One region of the Occultella kanbiaonis genome, then DNA from elsewhere that is predicted to be linked to it. Evidence: riboswitches for the same ligand, from Rfam matches in the RefSeq annotation. Region 1 holds a riboswitch; the other holds the start of a gene.

Region 1 (11,574 bases):
AACGGCACCTCGAGCGTGACGGTGTACTGCCCGGGCGGCAGGCCCGGGAAGGAGTAACCGCCGTCTGCCGCCGTCGGCGTCGTGAACGTGCCCCCGGGCCCGGTGATCGTCACGACGGCACCGGCGACGCCCTGGCCACCACCGGTGACCGTCCCGGACACCGAGGCCGGCGCCTGGACGACGAAGTCCTGGCCCGTGATCGGTTCCTCGGAACCGGTCGGCACCGTGACCGGTCCCGGGCTCTCGATCACCGTGTACCCAGGTGGGGCATCGATGGAGAGCACGTGCTCGCCGGGCTGCACCGTGTCGAAGAGATAGGCACCGGTCGAGTCGCTGACGACGGAGACGGGCGTGCCACCATCGGTCGGCGTCAGGGTGATCGTCGCTCCCGGGACGGGGTTGCCGTCCTCGTCGGTGACGGTGCCACTGATGGGCACCGGCACGATGTCCCGGACCGCGAAGTCCACGTCGGTCGCGTCGGTCGTGGACAGGTCTGCCGCCAGCACCGTCGGCCCGACTGCGATGTATCCGGGACCGTCGGGGTCAGCGGGCACTCGCATCTCGACCGTGTAGCCGTCCGCTGCGGTGTAGCCAGGGAAGGAGTACGTGCCGTCGGCCGCCGACGTCGTGGTGGCCAGCTGCGTACCGTCCGGTCCGAGGAGAGTGAGCGTGGCACCGCCGAGCGGCCCGTCGACATCGTGCGTCACGACTCCCGTGATGTCCCGGGCCAGCGAGGCGAACCACGTCTGGTACACCGGGAAGCCGGACCGCTGGTAGAAGTAGATCGTCAGGCTCGTGATCGCGACGGTGGGCTCGAACCACCCGGCGGCCCCCGACGTGTCGAGCCCGGTCGCGTTGCCGATCACCTCACCGGTGACCGGATCCCACCTCGCGACGTCGGTCGCGTCGCCGGTGCACGAAGGGCTCGGAGAGACTGCGCAGTAGTTGAAGCCGCCCTGCCAGCCGAGCTCGGCGCCGGTCAGGAGCTGGCCGTCCTCGCCCCGCGCGATGACCACGGCGCGGTCGGCGTCGATGTCGCCGAGCACGAACGCCCAGCCGCCGGCAGGGGTGGGGCGCTCGAACGTGTACGTCGTCGTCGACGGCGAGGTGGCGTTGTCTGCTCGCGGTCGCAGGTTCAGGTACTGCTGACCACTGCTCGACCCGTACACCGCGCCGGGGGGAGTGGCGGCGCCCAGCCAGATGCTCGCTCCGGTCTGGACGCCGACCTGTCCGCCGCGGGAGTCGGTCGTGACGGTCGCGGCCGGGAATCCTGCGGCGGGCAGTTGCATCGTGGTGGTGAACGACCCCGTCGAACCGGTGAGCGGTTGCCAGGTGGCCCAGCCTGCCGTCGTTGCCGCGACGGCCGCCGTCGGCAGCACGGCCAGGACAACGGCAAGAAGGGTCACGACGACGACGTTCCACGTACTGCGCGCTCGAGTCACCCCCGCAAGGTATAAGAGGGATTGCCTAAAGCGCCAGGGGGAGGCCAGGTTTCGGGACGGTTTCGTCTCAGCGCCCACCGGTAAGGGAGATTTCTCAATCCACCATGGATCTGACCGTGTTACCCCTTGCCGCGGCCTTACCGGGCCACGATAGGTTGTGTGTCACAGACGGGAGTGGGGCGACCTTCTGCGTGGGGGAAGCGCCGAGTCGGGGAAATGCGCCGGTCGACCATGACGGTGCGAGACGGGGGGCAACGGTGTCGGAAGCGTTGAATACGGAATCGGCAAAGGGGCAAGTCTCGGCGAGATCGCGTTCTCGGCGCGGTGGACTGAGTATCCAGTCCAAACTCCTCATCATGCTGCTGGGGGTGAGTCTGGTCTCCTCGGTCATCGTCGGAGCCCTCGGGTTCGTCAACGGCCGCCAGTCGCTGCACGACTCGGCTGTCGACCAGTTGATCACCATCCGCTCGATGCGTGCCGCCGAGGTCACCACCCAGATCGAGGCCATCCGCCGGGATGCGTCGCTGCAGTCTCGCAATCTGAGCGCGCAGACGATGTCCACGACGCTCAACCAGGCCTTCGACGAGCTCCAGGACCGGGAGGTCACCTCCGACCAGAGTGCGCGACTCGAGGCGTATTACGCCGACACGTTCATCCCGGAACTGGAAGCGCGGTCAGGGACCGAGTTCGGCGATTCGGCGTTCATCCCGGAGTCGCCCGCCGGTCAGTACCTGCAGTCCCAGTACACGACGCGCAATCTGGACTTCGATGCCGACTATGACACGCTGCTCACGCTCAACGACTCCGGAGACGGCACGTCGTACTCGGCCGCTGCCGGCCGGTACGGGGACTATTTCGAGCGGCTGGTCACGGAGGCGGGATACGAGGATGCGCTGCTGCTGAATCTCGACGGTGACGTCGTGTACTCGGCCTACAAGGGAGTCGAGCTCGGTACGAATGTCGACACGGGGCCATACGGAGAGACGGCCCTCGCGCAGGCCTATCGGGACGCGATCGCCACGAACTCCGTCGGAACGATCATCCTCACCGACTTCGAACGCTGGATCCCGTCGCTGAACATGCCGACGATGTGGGCGATCTCGCCGATCGGCAACGACGCGGGAATCACCGGCGCCCTCGCCGTGCAGGTTTCGCTGGACGCGATCAACGACCTGATGACCGGCGGGGAGCAGTGGAACGATCAGGGGCTCGGTGACACCGGCGAGGTCTACCTGGTCGGACGGGACGACCTCATGCGCTCCACGTCGAGATCGCTCGTCGAGAGTCCTGACACGTTCGCGCAACTGGCGATCGAGGGTGGCATCGCCCCGAGCATCGCCGAGCGGGTCGTGGAGGTCGGAGGCACGGTGCTCCTCCTTCCGGTCGACACGTTCGCGGTCGGGGAGGCGCAGGCCGGTCGAAGCGGCACGATCGTGGGGTCGGGCTACCTCGGTCGGCCGAGCGTCACCGCGTACGCGCCGTTGGAGCTCGAAGGGCTGGACTGGGTGATCATCGCGCGGATCGACTCGGCGGAGGCCTTCGCCCCGGTCACCGACTTCACCCGCACCGTGCTGCTGTCATTGTTGGGCATTCTCCTCGCCGTCTCCCTCCTCTCGCTCCTTCTCGCGCAGGTGTTCACGCGCCCGATCCACCGTCTCGTCGGTGCCGTCCACCGAGTCGCCGAAGGGGATCTCGACGTCAAGGTCCCACAGGGCTCTCGCGACGAGTTCGGAGACCTGGGCAGCGCATTCAACGACATGGCGTCCAGTCTGCGCATCAAGCAGCAACTCATCGACGAGCAGCAGGCTGAGAACGAGAAGCTCCTGTTGACCTTGATGCCGGAGAGCGTCGCAGCACGCTACAAACAGGGCGATGAGGCCATCACAGAAGCCCATGAGAACGTGTCCGTGGTCTTCGCCGAACTGGTGGGCTTCGACGAATACGCGCGTGGGCTCACGGGTGAGGAGGAGATCGGTCAGCTCAACACCCTCATGCGCGGGTTCGACGAAGCGGCCGCCAAGGCCGGGGTCGAGAAGGTCCGCACTCTGCGCGGCGGCTATCTTGCCTCGTCCGGGATGGTCGTTCCACGCGTCGACAACGTGCGCCGAAGCGTCGATTTCGCGCAGCAGCTCCTGGGCGTCCTGGAGCGCTTCAACGCCCAGAACGGCACCTCGATAGCCCTGCGTGCCGGTGTCGACACCGGCACCGTCACGAGCGGGCTCGTCGGCCGTGCCAGCCTTGCCTACGACCTGTGGGGGGATGCCGTGAACCTCGCGTACCGCGTCCGCTCGGTCACCGGCCAGCCGGGCATCTACGTCAGTCAGACCGTCCATGACCGGACCCAGGAGATGGTCAACTACGTCGAGGCCGGAACGGTCGAGATCCGTGGGAAGACCGAGACCGTCTGGCGGGTGAGCTGATCATGGAGGATGCGTTCCAGGACGGGTCGGCATGGTGGGTCATCGCTCTCGCGATCGGCGTGCCCGTCCTGCTCGTGCTGCTCACCGAGTCTCTTGCAGCCCTGAGCCGACGCAACAGCCCGCTCGCGGGGCCGGTCCGGCTGTTGCGAAACTGGGTCCTGCCCGCCGGCGCCCTGTTCGCACTGCTGGCGTTCGCGGTCCAGTCTCCGGCGGACCAGGTGTGGGTGCGGGTCGTGGCGACCGTGTTCGGATTCCTCGTCATCCTGCTCGTGCTGTCGTCGTTCAACGTCGCGCTGTTCGCCAACGCGACCCCCGGCTCCTGGCGCGAGCGCATCCCGACGATCTTCGTCGAGATCGCCCGCCTCGCACTGGTTGTCGTCGGCCTGGCGCTGCTGTTCTCGTGGGTGTGGGGAGCCGACGTCGGCGGCCTCCTCACAGCCCTCGGTGTGGGGTCGATCGTCATCGGCCTCGCGCTCCAGAACGCCGTCGGCGGCGTCATCTCCGGCCTCCTTCTGCTGTTCGAGCAGCCCTTCAAGATCGGGGACTGGCTCGACATCGGCAGCGTCAGGGGACGCGTCGTCGAGGTGAACTGGCGCGCCGTGCACATCGACACCGGATCCGGGATCCAGATCGTTCCGAACTCCTCCCTGTCCGGAGCCTCGTTCACGAATCTGTCGGAGCCGCCCGGACCCTACTCGGCGCACGCATCGATCACGTTCTCGACGGACGACCCGCCCCACGAGGTCATGGCACTGCTGGTCGAGGTCGCGGATGCCTTGCCGATGCGGCTCCCGGGCGTGCGCGCCCGTGCCGAGTACAGCGGCGCCGCCGCGTTCAGCGTGTCGATACCCGTGTCCGGCCCTTCCGAGGCAGCACGCACATTGTCGATGTACCTCGCCTGGCTCTGGTACGCCGCACGTCGGCATGGATTCGCCCTCGACGGCGATGACACGGATCCCGTCACGGCGCCGGAACGCCTGGCCGCCGCGGTCCAGACGGTGGCGCCGACCCTGCACCTGCGCGACGAGGACCGCGAGCAGGTGCTGGCGTCCGCGCACCTGGAGCGCTACGGCGCCGGCGAGGTGGTGCTGCCCGCAGGGGTCGTTCCGAACCAGGTGCTGATCGTCGTCTCGGGCAGCGCCACCCTCGCCGTGGAGGTCGACGGAGGCAGGATCGATGTCGGGCGTGCTGAACCGGGAGAGCTCGTCGGCCAGACCGCGCTGACTCGTGAGCGCACCCAGGCGGTCACGGTCGCGGCCGAGGTCCTCACCGTTCTCGTTCTCCCGCTCCACACCGTCGATGCGCTGATCCGCACCCGACCGCGGCTCGCGGCCGAGATCGGTGAGTCGCTCGAGTTGAAGCGGAAGATCGCCGAGGAGGCGCTCGGCGCATCGGGAATTCCAGCAAGGAGCATTCGATCCGCATAGAGCAGGCAGTCACGGGTGGGCGACAGGATCGACGCCGTCGCCGTGAACGTCGCGGGAGGCGTCCGGCTCAGTCGATCGCGATGATGCGTGCCGACCAGGAGCAGTAGTTCTCGGAGGTGACGACCCCGTCCTCGACATGCGAGGGCATGCCTCGCAGACCTCGATCGTCTGGTCGGCGAACTCCAGGCTCGCCGGGTCGATGTGCCAGGTCCACGGCGCGTTCACCCCGGGGTCGTCGCGCACGACGACCCCGAACGGGATCGCCGCCACGTCCTCACCGTCGAGCGGGGCTCGGCGTGTTCGACCAGTTCGAGGGTGGCGAACTCGATCTTTAGCCCACCGCGACCGCCTCAGGCCTCAGCCTTCGACGGAGTCGTCGATGAGCCGGGCGAGCCGCTGCAGGCCAGGTCCGATCCGCTCCGCGTCGATCACGCCGTAGCCGAGCACGAGTCCGTCCGGTGTGGCCGGGTCGGCGGCGAAGTGCGAGATCGGGTGCACCGCGATCCCGGCCGCCCGGGCCCGGGCGGCGACCGTCGGAGCATCCACGCCGGCGCCGAGCCGCGCAGCCACGTGCAGGCCCGCCACGGACGGGATCACCGCGAGCCGCCCCGGTGGCCAGGCCGCGAGCGCGTCCAGGAGGCCGGCCCGGCGGTCCGCGTAGACCCGGGTGGTCCGCCGCAGGTGCGCGGCCAGTTCCCCGTCCTCGATGAACCGGGCCAGGGCGAGCTCGGTGATCGGGTTCCCGTGCCAGTCGGCCAGTGACCGGGCGATCTGGAGCGGTCCGCGCAGCGCCTCCGGGGCGACGACGAAGCCCAGTCGAAGCGCGGGGGAGAGGGTCTTGGAGAACGAGCCGACATACACGGTGTGCCCGTCCGGGTCCAGGCTCTGCAACGGGTCGAGCGGACGGGCGGCGTACCGGTACTCGGAGTCGTAGTCGTCCTCGACGATGGTCGCGCCGACCTCCCGCGCCCAGCGCAGCAGCGCCTGCCGGCGGGCCAGCGACATCACCGCGCCGAGGGGGAACTGGTGCGACGGCGTCACGTACACCAGCCGGGCGCGGGCCGGGAGTGCGTCCACCATCAGGCCCTCGCCGTCCACCCCGACGCCGATCACGCGGGCGCCGAGTGCCTCGAAGACGCGCCGCGCGGGCGGGTAGCCCGGTTCCTCCACGGCGACCACGTCGCCCGGGCCGACCATCACCCGGCCGATCAGGTCGAGCGCCTGCTGGGCGCCGTTCGTGACCATGATGTCGTCCGGCGCGGCACGGACGGCACGGGAGGCACCCACGTGCCGCGCGATCGCGGCCCGCAGGGGTCGTACGCCCGACGGCGCGGCGTAGCGACCCAGGTCGAGGTTCGTCACCCGGAGTTCGCGGGAGAGCAGGCGCCGCCAGGTCGCGAGCGGGAACAGGTCGCCGTCGGGCATCCCGACCGAGAAGTCGAACCGCGGGTTCGATCCCACCCGAGGCATCCCCGCCGGGATCCGGGACCAGACCGCCAGCGGGCGCAACCCGGGCTCGCGGCGGCGGGGTGTCACGGTCGTGCGCGGCGGGGGTGCCGCGCGCACATACGTCCCCGATCCGACCCGCGCCTCGAGGTAGCCCTCCGCGGTCAGCCGCTCGTACGCGCCCGCCACCGAGTTACGGGAGACGCCGAGGTCCGAGGCGAGCTGGCGCGTCGGCGGCAGCCGCCGCCCGCCAGGGATCCGGCCGTCCCGGATCGCCTCGAGGACGCCACGGTAGATCGCGCCGACGACCGTGGGGTGCCCCTCGAGGCTGATGTGGAGTTCCATGGGAGACGCTCCGATTGGCCCAATCAGGATCGTGACACTTGGACCTTACCAAGAGCCAATATCGGACCTACGGTCGCATTCGGAGCCTCATCGGGAGGCGCCGACGGAAGGAGATCCCATGACCGCACGACTGATCGTCTCCGAGCTGGCCTCGGCCGCCTACAAGGCGATGGTCCGGCTCGACACCGTGGCCGGCTCGAGCGACCTGCCCCAGCCGCTGCAGGAGCTGGTGCGCGTGCGCGCGAGTCAGATCAACGGATGCGCCTACTGCGTGGACCAGCACAGCGCCGACGCCAAGAAGGCGGGCGTCGCGGACAACCGGCTCTGGGCCGTCGCGACCTGGCGCGAGGCGCCGTGCTTCGATGATGCCGAACGTGCCGCACTCGACCTGACGGAGTCGATGACCCGGCTGAGCGAAGGGGGCGACCGGGTGGCCGACGGCGTGTGGGAGGCCGCCAGGGCACAGTTCGGTGACGAGGATCTCGCCGCCCTGATCATGCTGATCACGATGATCAACGCCTGGAACCGGATCGGTGTGACCACGCGGATGGTGCCGGAGTCGTTCGCCGACGCCGCCTGAGGACCCGACCCGCCGGCGCCTCGATCGACCAGCCGGCCGGCCGGCGGTGCCGCCCCGGCCCCTGGACCAGCCGCCCCCGGACCCACCTGCCATCTCAGCCTCTGAGACACGCGGGTGGGTCCGTTTCCGTTCCCGCTCAACCACGGCAGCATGGTCCGCAGGTCACGAGTTCCAGTCATGACTGCCCTGGCTGACTGGACGGCAACCCTGGCGGGGGTGCCCCAGGTGACGACCCGGCGCGAGACGCGCAACCCGCAATCGAGGAGAACCCGATGGACCGCAGGGACACTCAGCACCCTGGCCGTACCCGCGCGATGGCCGCGCCGGTCGTCGCGCCATACGTGCGCAGCCGTCGTCGCGCCGCTGCCCCGAGCTGTCGCTGACCCGATCCTGACGAGTTGACCGGGCCGGGCTCGCCCCGCCCGCGGCACCTCGCCCAGGGACGCTGATCCGGCGGCGCCGAGCCCACCCCTCGAGCCCGCCCGGCATCACGGCGGACCCGCTGGCCGATCCCACCCGACCCGGCGCCGCCGAGCGCGCCTGCGCACGAACCTGCCCGCACCCGACCCGGCTACGCGCCGGTACCCGGCCACGCCGCCGGCCGACCGATGGACCCTCCATGCCCCGATACCTCCTTGCCCGCGTGGGGCAGGCCGTTCTCGTCCTCTGGGCGGCCTTCACCATCACGTTCCTGATCCTGTATGCCCTGCCGGGCGACGCCGTGTCCCTGCTGCTCGGTGAGGACGGGGAGAACAACCTGACCGCCGAGCAGCTCGACGCGGTCCGGGTGCAGTACGGGCTCGACCTGCCGCTGTACCAGCAGTACCTGAACCGGCTCGGCGGGCTGCTCACCGGGGACCTCGGCATGTCCTATGCGAGCAACCGCCCGGTCGCCGACCTCATCGCCGAGGCGATCCCGCAGACGGCCCAGATCGCGTTCGCGGGCCTCGCGCTCGGGGTGACCCTCGGCGCCGCGATCGCGATCGCGGCGACCTACACCCGGTTCGCCTGGCTGAGTCGCCTGTTGACGGCGATCCCGCCGCTCGGCGTGGCGGTGCCCTCGTTCTGGCTCGGGCTGATGCTCCTGCAGGTGGTCTCGTTCCGGTACGGGCTCCTCCCGGCGATGGGTAACGAGGGCCTCGCGAGCATCGTGCTGCCCGCGATCACGCTCGCCATCCCGAACGCGGCCACGGTGGCGCAACTGCTCAACAAGGGCCTGGAGACCACGCTCGGCCAGCCCTACATCGAGACCGCGAGGGCCAAGGGGGCATCCCGGCGGCGCGTCCACCTGCGCCACGCGTTGCGCAATGCGGCGCTGCCCACCCTCACCCTGGCCGGACTGATGGTCGGTGGTGTGCTCGGCGGCTCGGTGGTCACCGAGACCGTGTTCTCCCGGGCCGGTCTCGGTCGGCTGACCGCCACGTCCGTGAGCGCCCGGGACGTGCCCACGGTGCTCGGGATCGTGGTGATCGCGGCCGCCGTGTACGTCGTCGTGAACCTGATCGTGGACCTCGTCTATCCACTCGTGGACCCACGCGTCGTGACCACCCGCCGCCGCACTCCGATCGGCCGTGCCACCACCGCCATCCCGACTCCAGAGGGAGCATCGACATGACCGACACGACCACCACGGCGGTCCTGCTACCGGACGCAGCCACCGAGACGAGCGCACCGGCACGCGTGCAGGAGCGGCGCGTGGCCAACCGGCTCGGCGACGGCGCACGCTCGCTCGTGCGGCGCCCCGGCCTGCTCCTGGCCTTCGCCGTGCTGGCCGTCGCTCTCGTCGCGGCGCTCTGGCCCACGGTCCTCACCTCCGGCGATCCCTACGCGGCCGTCCCGGCCGAGCGGATGCAGGCCCCGTCAGGACAGCACCTGTTCGGCACCGACCAGCTCGGCCGCGACCTCTACACCCGGGTCGTCCACGGGTCCGCGCTGTCGCTGTCCTCGGCCGCCCTCGCGGTGGTCTTCGGACTCAGCACCGGCTCGCTGGTGGGCCTGGTCGCGGGCTTCTTCGGCGGGTGGGCGGACTCGGCCCTGATGCGCTTCGTCGACGTGCTTCTGGCGATCCCGGGCATCCTGCTGTCGCTGGCCATGATCACCGCGCTCGGCTTCGGCACGATCAACGTGGCGATCGCGGTCGGCGTCGGGTCGGTCGCATCCTGCGCACGCATCATGCGCTCGCAGGTGCTCTCGGTGCGGACCAGTGACTACGTCGAGGCCGCGATCGCCGGCGGCGCGACGCGGTGGCGGGTGCTCGTCCGGCACATCCTGCCGAACTCCGCCGCGCCCGTGCTCGTGCTCGCCGCCCTGGACCTCGGCGGTGCCATCCTCGCCGTCTCCTCGCTCAGCTTCCTCGGGTTCGGCGTGCAACCGCCCACCCCGGAGTGGGGCGCCCTGGTGGCCCAGGGGCGCGACTACCTGGCGACGGCGTGGTGGCTGACCGCGCTGCCCGGCCTGACCGTGGTGGCGACCGTGCTCGCCGCCAACCACATCGCCCGGTCCCTCGACTCGGAACGGAAGTACGCCCGATGAGCACCGCCCGAGCGGACACGCCGCTGCTGAGCATCCGCGACCTGCACGTGCGCTACCGGACCCGGCGCCAGGTGGTGACCGCCGTCGACGGGCTCTCGCTGGACATCCACGCCGGGGAGACGGTCGCCCTGGTCGGCGAGTCCGGGTCGGGGAAGTCGACAACGGCCCACGCCGTGGTACGGCTGCTGCCGGCCGCCGCCGAGGTGACCGAGGGCACCATCCTCTTCGAGGGCAAGGATCTGCGCGGCGTGAGCCGGCGCGAGCTGGAGCGGGTGCGCGGTGCGCGGATCGGGCTCATCCCGCAGGACCCGACCGTCTCGCTGAACCCGGTCACCCGGATCGGTGACCAGGTGGCCGAGGTGCTCCGCATCCACGGGCTCGCGGACGCCAGGAGCGCCCGGTATCGCGCCCTGGACGCCCTCGCGGATGCCGGACTGGACAACCCGGAGCTCCGCGCGCGCCAGTACCCGCATGAGCTCTCCGGTGGGCTCCGGCAACGCGTCCTGATCGCCATCGCCACGGTCGCCCGGCCCGCACTGGTCATCGCCGACGAACCCACCAGCGCACTCGACGTCACGGTGCAGAAGCAGATCCTCGACCACATCGAGGCGCTCACCGCGGACGCCGACACCGGCGTGCTGCTGGTCACCCACGATCTCGGCGTGGCCGCCGACCGGGCCGCGCGCATCGCCGTGATGTCCGAGGGGAGGATCGTCGAGATCGGGACGCCCGAGCAGATCCTCACGGACCCGCACCACCCGTACACGCGATCGCTGATCGCCGCCGCGCCGAGCCTGCAGACCGCCACCCCCACGCTGATCAGCCTGCACAGCGCGGTCGGGCCGGCGAGCGTCGACGAGGCGGAACCGCCCGAGGTCGGCGCCGGTGATGGTTCCGACGAGGCGAACGTGGTGGTCCGGGCGGAGGGTCTGGTCAAGGACTTCAGCGTGCCGCGCGCCGTCGAACCGAGTGGTGTCTTCCGCGCCGTCGACGACGTCAGCCTGACGATCCGACGCGGGCGCACCCTCGCGCTCGTCGGCGAGTCCGGCTCCGGCAAGTCGACGACGGCCCGGCTCATCCTGCGGCTGCTCGAGCCGGACGACGGCACGATCAGCTTCGACGGGGCCGACATCACGCACCTGCGCGGGTCCGCGCTGCGTGCCCTGCGGCACCGGTTGCAGGTGGTCCAGCAGAATCCCTACGCGTCGCTGAACCCGCGCCTGTCCGTCGGCCAGCTGATCGCCGAGCCGCTGCACTCCCTGCGGATCGGCACCCGCGCCGAGCGTCGCGCTCGAGCGGTCGAGTTGCTCGACCACGTGGGGCTGCCCACGTCGTTCGCAGCACGCCGGCCGTTGGAACTCTCCGGCGGGCAGCGCCAGCGC
Region 2 (6,125 bases), 900 kb from region 1:
CGCCCAGGTGTCGCTCACCAGGGCCGGTTCGTCGAGCTGCACCCAGGTGGCGCCCGCCTCGGCGAACGCGCGGAGCCAGTCGGCGTACGCGACGAGCAGGTCGTCGAGCCGGGACAGCGGGGAGAATCCCTCGGGCGCCGACTCGCTCGGCTTGGCCAGCAGCAGGAACGTGACCGGGCCGACCAGCACGGGCCGGGTCACCACGCCGTCGGCCAGGGCGGCTGCGAACGCCGCCACGCTCGGGGTCTCGACGAGGCGGAACTCGGTGTCCGGTCCGATCTCCGGGACGAGGTAGTGGTAGTTGGAGTCGAACCACTTGGTCATCTCCAGCGGGGCCAGGTCACCCTCGCCCCGCGCGAGGGTGAACATGCCGGCGAGGTCGAGGGCGCCGTCGGGGCCGCGCAGGTGCGCGAACCGTTCCGGGATCGCGCCCAGGTGCGCGGCCACGGAGAGCACCTGATCGTAGAAGGTGAAGTCGGACGGGATGGAGGCGTCCTCGGTGCCGAGGCCGAGTCCGGCCAGGTTCGTCCGAGTGCGCTCGCGCAGGTCCCGGGCCACCGCGCCGAGCTCCGGCGCCGTGCTGCGGCCGGCCCAGAACGACTCGACGGCGCGCTTGAGCTCGCGGCGCGGCCCGATCCGGGGGTAGCCGAGGATGGTGGCGGCCGGGAACGCGGGGACGCCTTCGTGCACTGACATGGTGGTGCTCCTTCTGTCCAGGATTGCGGTTCGAGCAGGGTGAAACGACCCCCGTCGGCCGCGTGGGCCGATCGGTTGTCTCGAGTGCCGGGCCGGCCCGGTGCGCCCGCCGTCGCGGCGCACACCGGGTCAGGCCGGTGCGGTCACTGGGGGGAGGTGCCCCCCAGGGCAACTGTTGGGGCGAGTCCGGCCCGGTCGAGGAGATCGAGCGCGGCCTTCGACGAGTTGAACGTGTACAGGTGCAGTCCGGGAGCACCGGCCGCGAGGACGCCGTCGATCAGGTCCACGCTCGCGGTCAGACCCCGCTGGTACGCCTCGTCGGGGCTCGCGGCGGAGTCGAGGGAGTCCAGGAGCTGCTCCGGGACCCGGACCCCGGTGAGCTCCTCCAGGCGGCGCAGCCGCTTCGGGTCGGTGAGCGGGATGAGCCCGGGGATGATCGGGATCCGGACGCCACCGGCCCGCGCTGCGGACACCAGTTCGGCGTAGTGCGCCGGGTCGAAGAAGACCTGGGTGATCGCGAAGTCGGCGCCGGCATCCTGCTTCTCCAGCAGCGCGGCCACGTCGCTCGGGTCCACCACGGCCTGCCCGTCCGGCCCGTAGTCGCCGCCGGGGTAGGCCGCCACCGAGATGCTGACCAGGTCCGCCGGCCCGAGACGCGCTGCGACGACACTCCGCAGCAGGGCGACGAGCTGACTCGCCCGGGTCAGACCGTCCGGGTGCGGCTGCCAGTCCTCCTGGCCGGCCGGCGGGTCCCCACGCAGGGCGAGGAAGTCCCGGACGCCCTCGTCGAGCAGCCCGCTGATGTACTCGGTCAGGTCCGCCTCGGACGCCCCGACGCAGGTCAGGTGCGCTATCGGGGTCACGGGCGTGTCCCGCAGGATGGTGCAGATGAGGTCACGCGACGTCTGCCGGGTCGCCCCGGAGGCGCCGTAGGTCACCGAGAAGTAGTCCGGCCCGATCTGGGCCAGGTCCAGGACCGTCCGCTGCAGCGAGACCTCACCCTTGGGGGTGCGGGGTGGGTACAACTCGAACGAGATCGTGGGGCGCTCGCCAGGCGCCCGGTACAGACTCGCCGTGCTCATCGCAACGCCTCGTGCGCTGGTGTTGCCTTCATGTGAACTCCATCGACCCTGGCTTTAGCACCCTTCCCCTCGGGAGGCTTCCGTTGGGGGGTTGCTGCGGCGTCGACGAGCCAGGACTCTCGACCGCTCTGGATGGTGATTGGCTTCGATGGTACCCGGCCGACCCGCAATGCCGCGAGCGTTTCACCGACTGAGATTCATCCGGCTGACGCTCCACCCCACCCGGGCGTGCCACGACGCCCCGCCTCGCCGGACCGGCCCACCTGGAGGAGGATGCTCGGGCATGAGCGCGAACGGTGCCTCGACCGGCTACGGCACGGTCACGAAGGTGTTGCACTGGACGATGGCCGCGGCCATGGGCATCCAGTTCGTCCTCGGCTACTCGATCGACCGGTTCGACGACCTGCTCGAGTGGGCAGCCGACCTGTTCTTCGGTGGTGAGGACGAGTGGTGGATCGTGCCGCACGCCGTGCTCGGCACGGTGATCCTCCTGCTCGCGTGCGTGCGCGTGTGGTGGCGCCGCGTGGGCGGCCTGCCGGACTGGGCGCCCGGGCTCTCCGGAGCCGAGCGCCGCGTCGCGACCGCGGTCGAGCGCACCCTGTACGTGGCGATGTTCGCGATCCCGCTCACCGGCCTCGCCCTGCTGTTCGGGACCGACTCCGAGTGGGATGTCGGCCCCTACGAGTGGCCCGCACCGCTGCCCGTCGTCGACGACGACGCCGGGCTGATCGTGCACCTCGCGACACACGTCGTGTTCCTCCTGGCCCTGATCGCCCACGTCGGCCTGGTGCTCAAGCACCAGTTTCTGGACCGGGACCGGCTGCTCGACCGGATGCTGTGATCGCGGCGCGCCCGCGCACCTCGACCACGATGTCGGCCGGCGGGTGCATAGTCGGGAACAACGCCGAGTCAGGGCCGGGTCAGCGGAGTCAGCCGGGTCACCGCCGCCGGGTCACCGGCGGCCCGGCCTCCGGTCGCCGGCGGGAGGGAGCGCGAGGGATGAACGGACGAATCGCCCAGTTGCGTGAAGAACTGAGCCTGGCCGCCGCCCGGGCAGAGCGGGACGCCGTGCTCGGCCGCATCGCCGGGACCTGCGACGAGGACGACCTGCGGATGCGCGCCGGCGCCGGCGGTCTGGACGCCCGGGAGATGGCACTGCTGGACGACCTCGACGCGCTGGAGGATCTGATCGGCGCCTGAGCACCGCCGCCGCGTCCCGGGAGGATCATGCATCTCATGGCGAACACCACCGGAGCCGCCGTGCAGGTGCGCGGACTGCGGGTGATCCGCGGCGCCACCACGGCCCTGGACGGCGTGGACGTGGACGTCGCCGAGGGCCTCATCACCGGACTGCTCGGCCCGTCGGGCTCGGGCAAGACCACGCTGATCCGGTCGATCCTCGGCGTGCAGGTGACCACGGCCGGTTCCGTGACGGTGCTCGGCCATCCGGCCGGCAGTGCGCCGCTGCGGCGCGAGGTCGGCTACGTCACGCAGGCGCCGAGCGTCTATCCCGACCTCACGGTGGCGGAGAACCTGCGGTACTTCGCCCGGGTGCTCGGCGTCAACGACGCACGCGCCGACACCGACCGGGTGCTGGACGTGGTGGACCTGAGCCCGCAGCGTGGCCAGCTGACCGGCACGCTCTCCGGCGGCCAGGCCTCCCGGGTGAATCTTGCCGCTGCGCTGCTCGGCCGGCCGCGACTGGTGGTGCTCGACGAGCCGACCGTCGGCCTTGACCCGGTGCTCCGGGACTCCCTGTGGCACACCTTCGCCGACATCGCCGCGAGCGGTACCGCCGTGCTCGTCTCCTCGCATGTCATGGACGAGGCGATCCGCTGCGATCGCCTGGTGCTGCTGCGCGAGGGACGCGTCCTCGCGCAGGGCACCCCGGCCGACCTGCTGACCCGGACCGGCACGGACTCCGCGGAGCAGGCCTTCCTCGCCCTCGTGCGGGAGGGCCGGGCGCCGTGATCGCCACCGCCGCCCGGGTGCTGCGCCAGTTGCGGCATGACCCACGCACCGTCGCGATGATCCTCGTCGTCCCGTGCGTGCTGCTCACCCTGCTCTGGTGGATCTACGACGGCGGCCCGACGTTCACGAGCATCGGCCCCGCGCTGCTCGCCCTGTTCCCGATGATCATCATGTTCCTCATCACCTCGATCGCGACGCTTCGCGAGCGCCGGTCGGGCACCCTGGAGCGGCTGCTCACCCTGCCGCTGTCGAAGCTCTCCTTCCTCGGCGGCTACGCCCTGGCGTTCGGCGTGATGGCCACCGCGCAGGCGCTGCTCGCCTCGGCGCTCATGCTCGGCCCGCTCGGCCTCGAGGTACAGGGGCCGTGGGCGCTCCTGGTGCTGATCGCGGTGCTCGACTCCCTCCTCGGTGTGGCCCTCGGCCTGTTCGTGAGCGCGTTCGCGAACACCGAGTTCCAGGCCGTCCAGTTCATGCCGGCGATCGTGCTCCCCCAGGTACTGCTGTGCGGGCTGCTGGTCCCGCGCGCCGAGCTGCCCCGGTTCCTGGAGGTCGTCTCCAACGTCCTTCCGCTCTCCTACGCCGTCGACGCGATGAACGAGGTGGCCCGCGAGTCCGCACCCGACCTGGCTCCTCCGTTGGCCGTGCTGGTGGCCTTCATCGTCGGGATGCTCGCGCTCGGGTCCGCCACCCTGCGGCGACGGACTCCCTGAGGTCCGCCCAACCGGGCGGGGCGCTGGTTAGGCTGGCCGCGAACCCCCGAACCCGAAACCTGAGGATCAACCGTGCCCCAGAAGGTCCAGGGCGTCATCGCCCGCGCCAAGGATGCCCCCGTCGAACTGACGACGATCGTGATCCCCGATCCCGGCGTCGGGGAGGCGGTCGTGCGGATCCAGGCATGCGGCGTCTGCCACACCGACCTGCACTACCGCAACGGCGGCATCAACGACGAGTTCCCGTTCCTGCTCGGCCACGAGGCGGCCGGGATCGTCGAGGAGGTCGGACCGGGGGTCACCGAGGTGGCACCGGGCGACTACGTGATCCTGAACTGGCGGGCCGTGTGCGGCCAGTGCCGGGCCTGCCTGCGGGGCCGGCCGTGGTACTGCTTCGCGACCCACAACGCCACCCAGCGGATGACCCTCGAGGACGGGACCGAGCTCTCCCCCGCGCTCGGCATCGGCGCGTTCGCGGAGAAGACCCTGGTCGCCGCCGGGCAGTGCACCAAGGTGGACCCCGCGGCTGCCCCGGAGGCGGCCGGGCTGCTCGGCTGCGGCGTGATGGCAGGCATCGGGGCCGCCATCAACACCGGCGGCGTGACCCGTGGCGACACCGTCGCGGTGTTCGGCTGCGGCGGCGTCGGGGACGCCGCGATCATGGGCGCCGCGCTGGCCGGCGCGGGCACGATCATCGCCGTCGATGTCGAGGACACCAAGCTCGAGTGGGCCAAGGGTGCCGGCGCCACCCACACGGTGAACTCCTCGAGCACCGACCCGGTCGAGGCGATCCGCGAGCTGACCGGCGGCTTCGGCGCGGATGTGGTCATCGACGCCGTCGGCCGCCCGGAGACGTACAAGCAGGCGTTCTACGCCAGGGACCTGGCCGGCGTCGTGGTACTGGTCGGCGTGCCGAACCCGACGATGACGCTCGAGCTGCCACTCGCCGACGTGTTCGGCCGCGGTGGCGCCCTGAAGTCCTCCTGGTACGGCGACTGCCTGCCGAGCAGGGACTTCCCGATGCTGATCGACCTGTACCTGCAGGGCCGGCTCGACCTCGACGCGTTCGTGTCCGAACGGATCGGGCTGGGCGACATCGAGGCCGCATTCACGAAGATGCACGACGGCGCCGTACTGCGCAGCGTCGTGGTGCTGGAAGGAGCGACCGCATGAGTGCGACGAACGACAACCCCACCGGCACGCGCGTCGACAAGGTGGTCACCTCGGGCACGTTCTCGCTCGACGGCGGCACCTGGGCCGTCGACAACAACGTCTGGGTGGTCGGCGACGACACCGAGTGCGTCCTGATCGACGCCGCCCACGACGCCGACGCCATCATCGACGCCGTGGCCGGGCGCCAGGTGCGAGGCATCCTGCTCACCCACGCCCACGACGACCACATCGGGGTTGCCTGCCAGCTCGCCGGCGACTTCGGCACCCACACCTACCTGCATCCGGCGGACCGCGAACTCTGGGACCGGACCCACCCGGGCGTCGGCCCCGACTCCGACCTGACCGACGGCGACACGTTCACCATCGGCGACGTCAGCCTCGAGGTGCTGCACACGCCGGGTCACTCCCCCGGCTCGTGCAGCTTCCACAGCCCGGACCTCGGCGCGGTGTTCACCGGAGACACGCTGTTCCAGGGCGGTCCCGGCGCGACCGG

Evidence for each region. A riboswitch is a leader RNA that binds a small molecule or an ion and turns the genes downstream of it on or off. The one in region 1 is predicted to bind S-adenosylmethionine.
Region 2: it holds a riboswitch for S-adenosylmethionine, as region 1 does, so the genes downstream of both, GKS42_RS01315 (methylenetetrahydrofolate reductase) here and GKS42_RS23125 (ABC transporter permease) in region 1, are expected to answer to the same signal.

The regions. Positions count from the first base shown of each region.
Region 1 is NZ_CP046175.1:5,049,668-5,061,241, reverse strand. Features, by position in the region: gene GKS42_RS23150 (MSCRAMM family protein) at 1-1,442, opposite strand, end outside; gene GKS42_RS23145 (adenylate/guanylate cyclase domain-containing protein) at 1,547-3,862, shown strand; gene GKS42_RS23140 (mechanosensitive ion channel family protein) at 3,865-5,289, shown strand; gene GKS42_RS27050 (BP74-related protein) at 5,299-5,532, opposite strand; gene pdxR (MocR-like pyridoxine biosynthesis transcription factor PdxR) at 5,647-7,080, opposite strand; gene GKS42_RS23130 (carboxymuconolactone decarboxylase family protein) at 7,199-7,660, shown strand; SAM riboswitch class IV at 7,821-7,927, shown strand; gene GKS42_RS23125 (ABC transporter permease) at 8,280-9,275, shown strand; gene GKS42_RS23120 (ABC transporter permease) at 9,272-10,192, shown strand; gene GKS42_RS23115 (dipeptide ABC transporter ATP-binding protein) at 10,189-11,574, shown strand, end outside.
Region 2 is NZ_CP046175.1:300,497-306,621, reverse strand. Features, by position in the region: gene metE (5-methyltetrahydropteroyltriglutamate--homocysteine S-methyltransferase) at 1-696, opposite strand, end outside; gene GKS42_RS01315 (methylenetetrahydrofolate reductase) at 840-1,778, opposite strand; SAM riboswitch class I at 1,815-1,917, opposite strand; gene GKS42_RS01310 (cytochrome b) at 2,062-2,619, shown strand; gene GKS42_RS01305 (hypothetical protein) at 2,778-2,978, shown strand; gene GKS42_RS01300 (ABC transporter ATP-binding protein) at 3,015-3,749, shown strand; gene GKS42_RS01295 (ABC transporter permease) at 3,746-4,459, shown strand; gene GKS42_RS01290 (S-(hydroxymethyl)mycothiol dehydrogenase) at 4,532-5,632, shown strand; gene GKS42_RS01285 (MBL fold metallo-hydrolase) at 5,629-6,125, shown strand, end outside.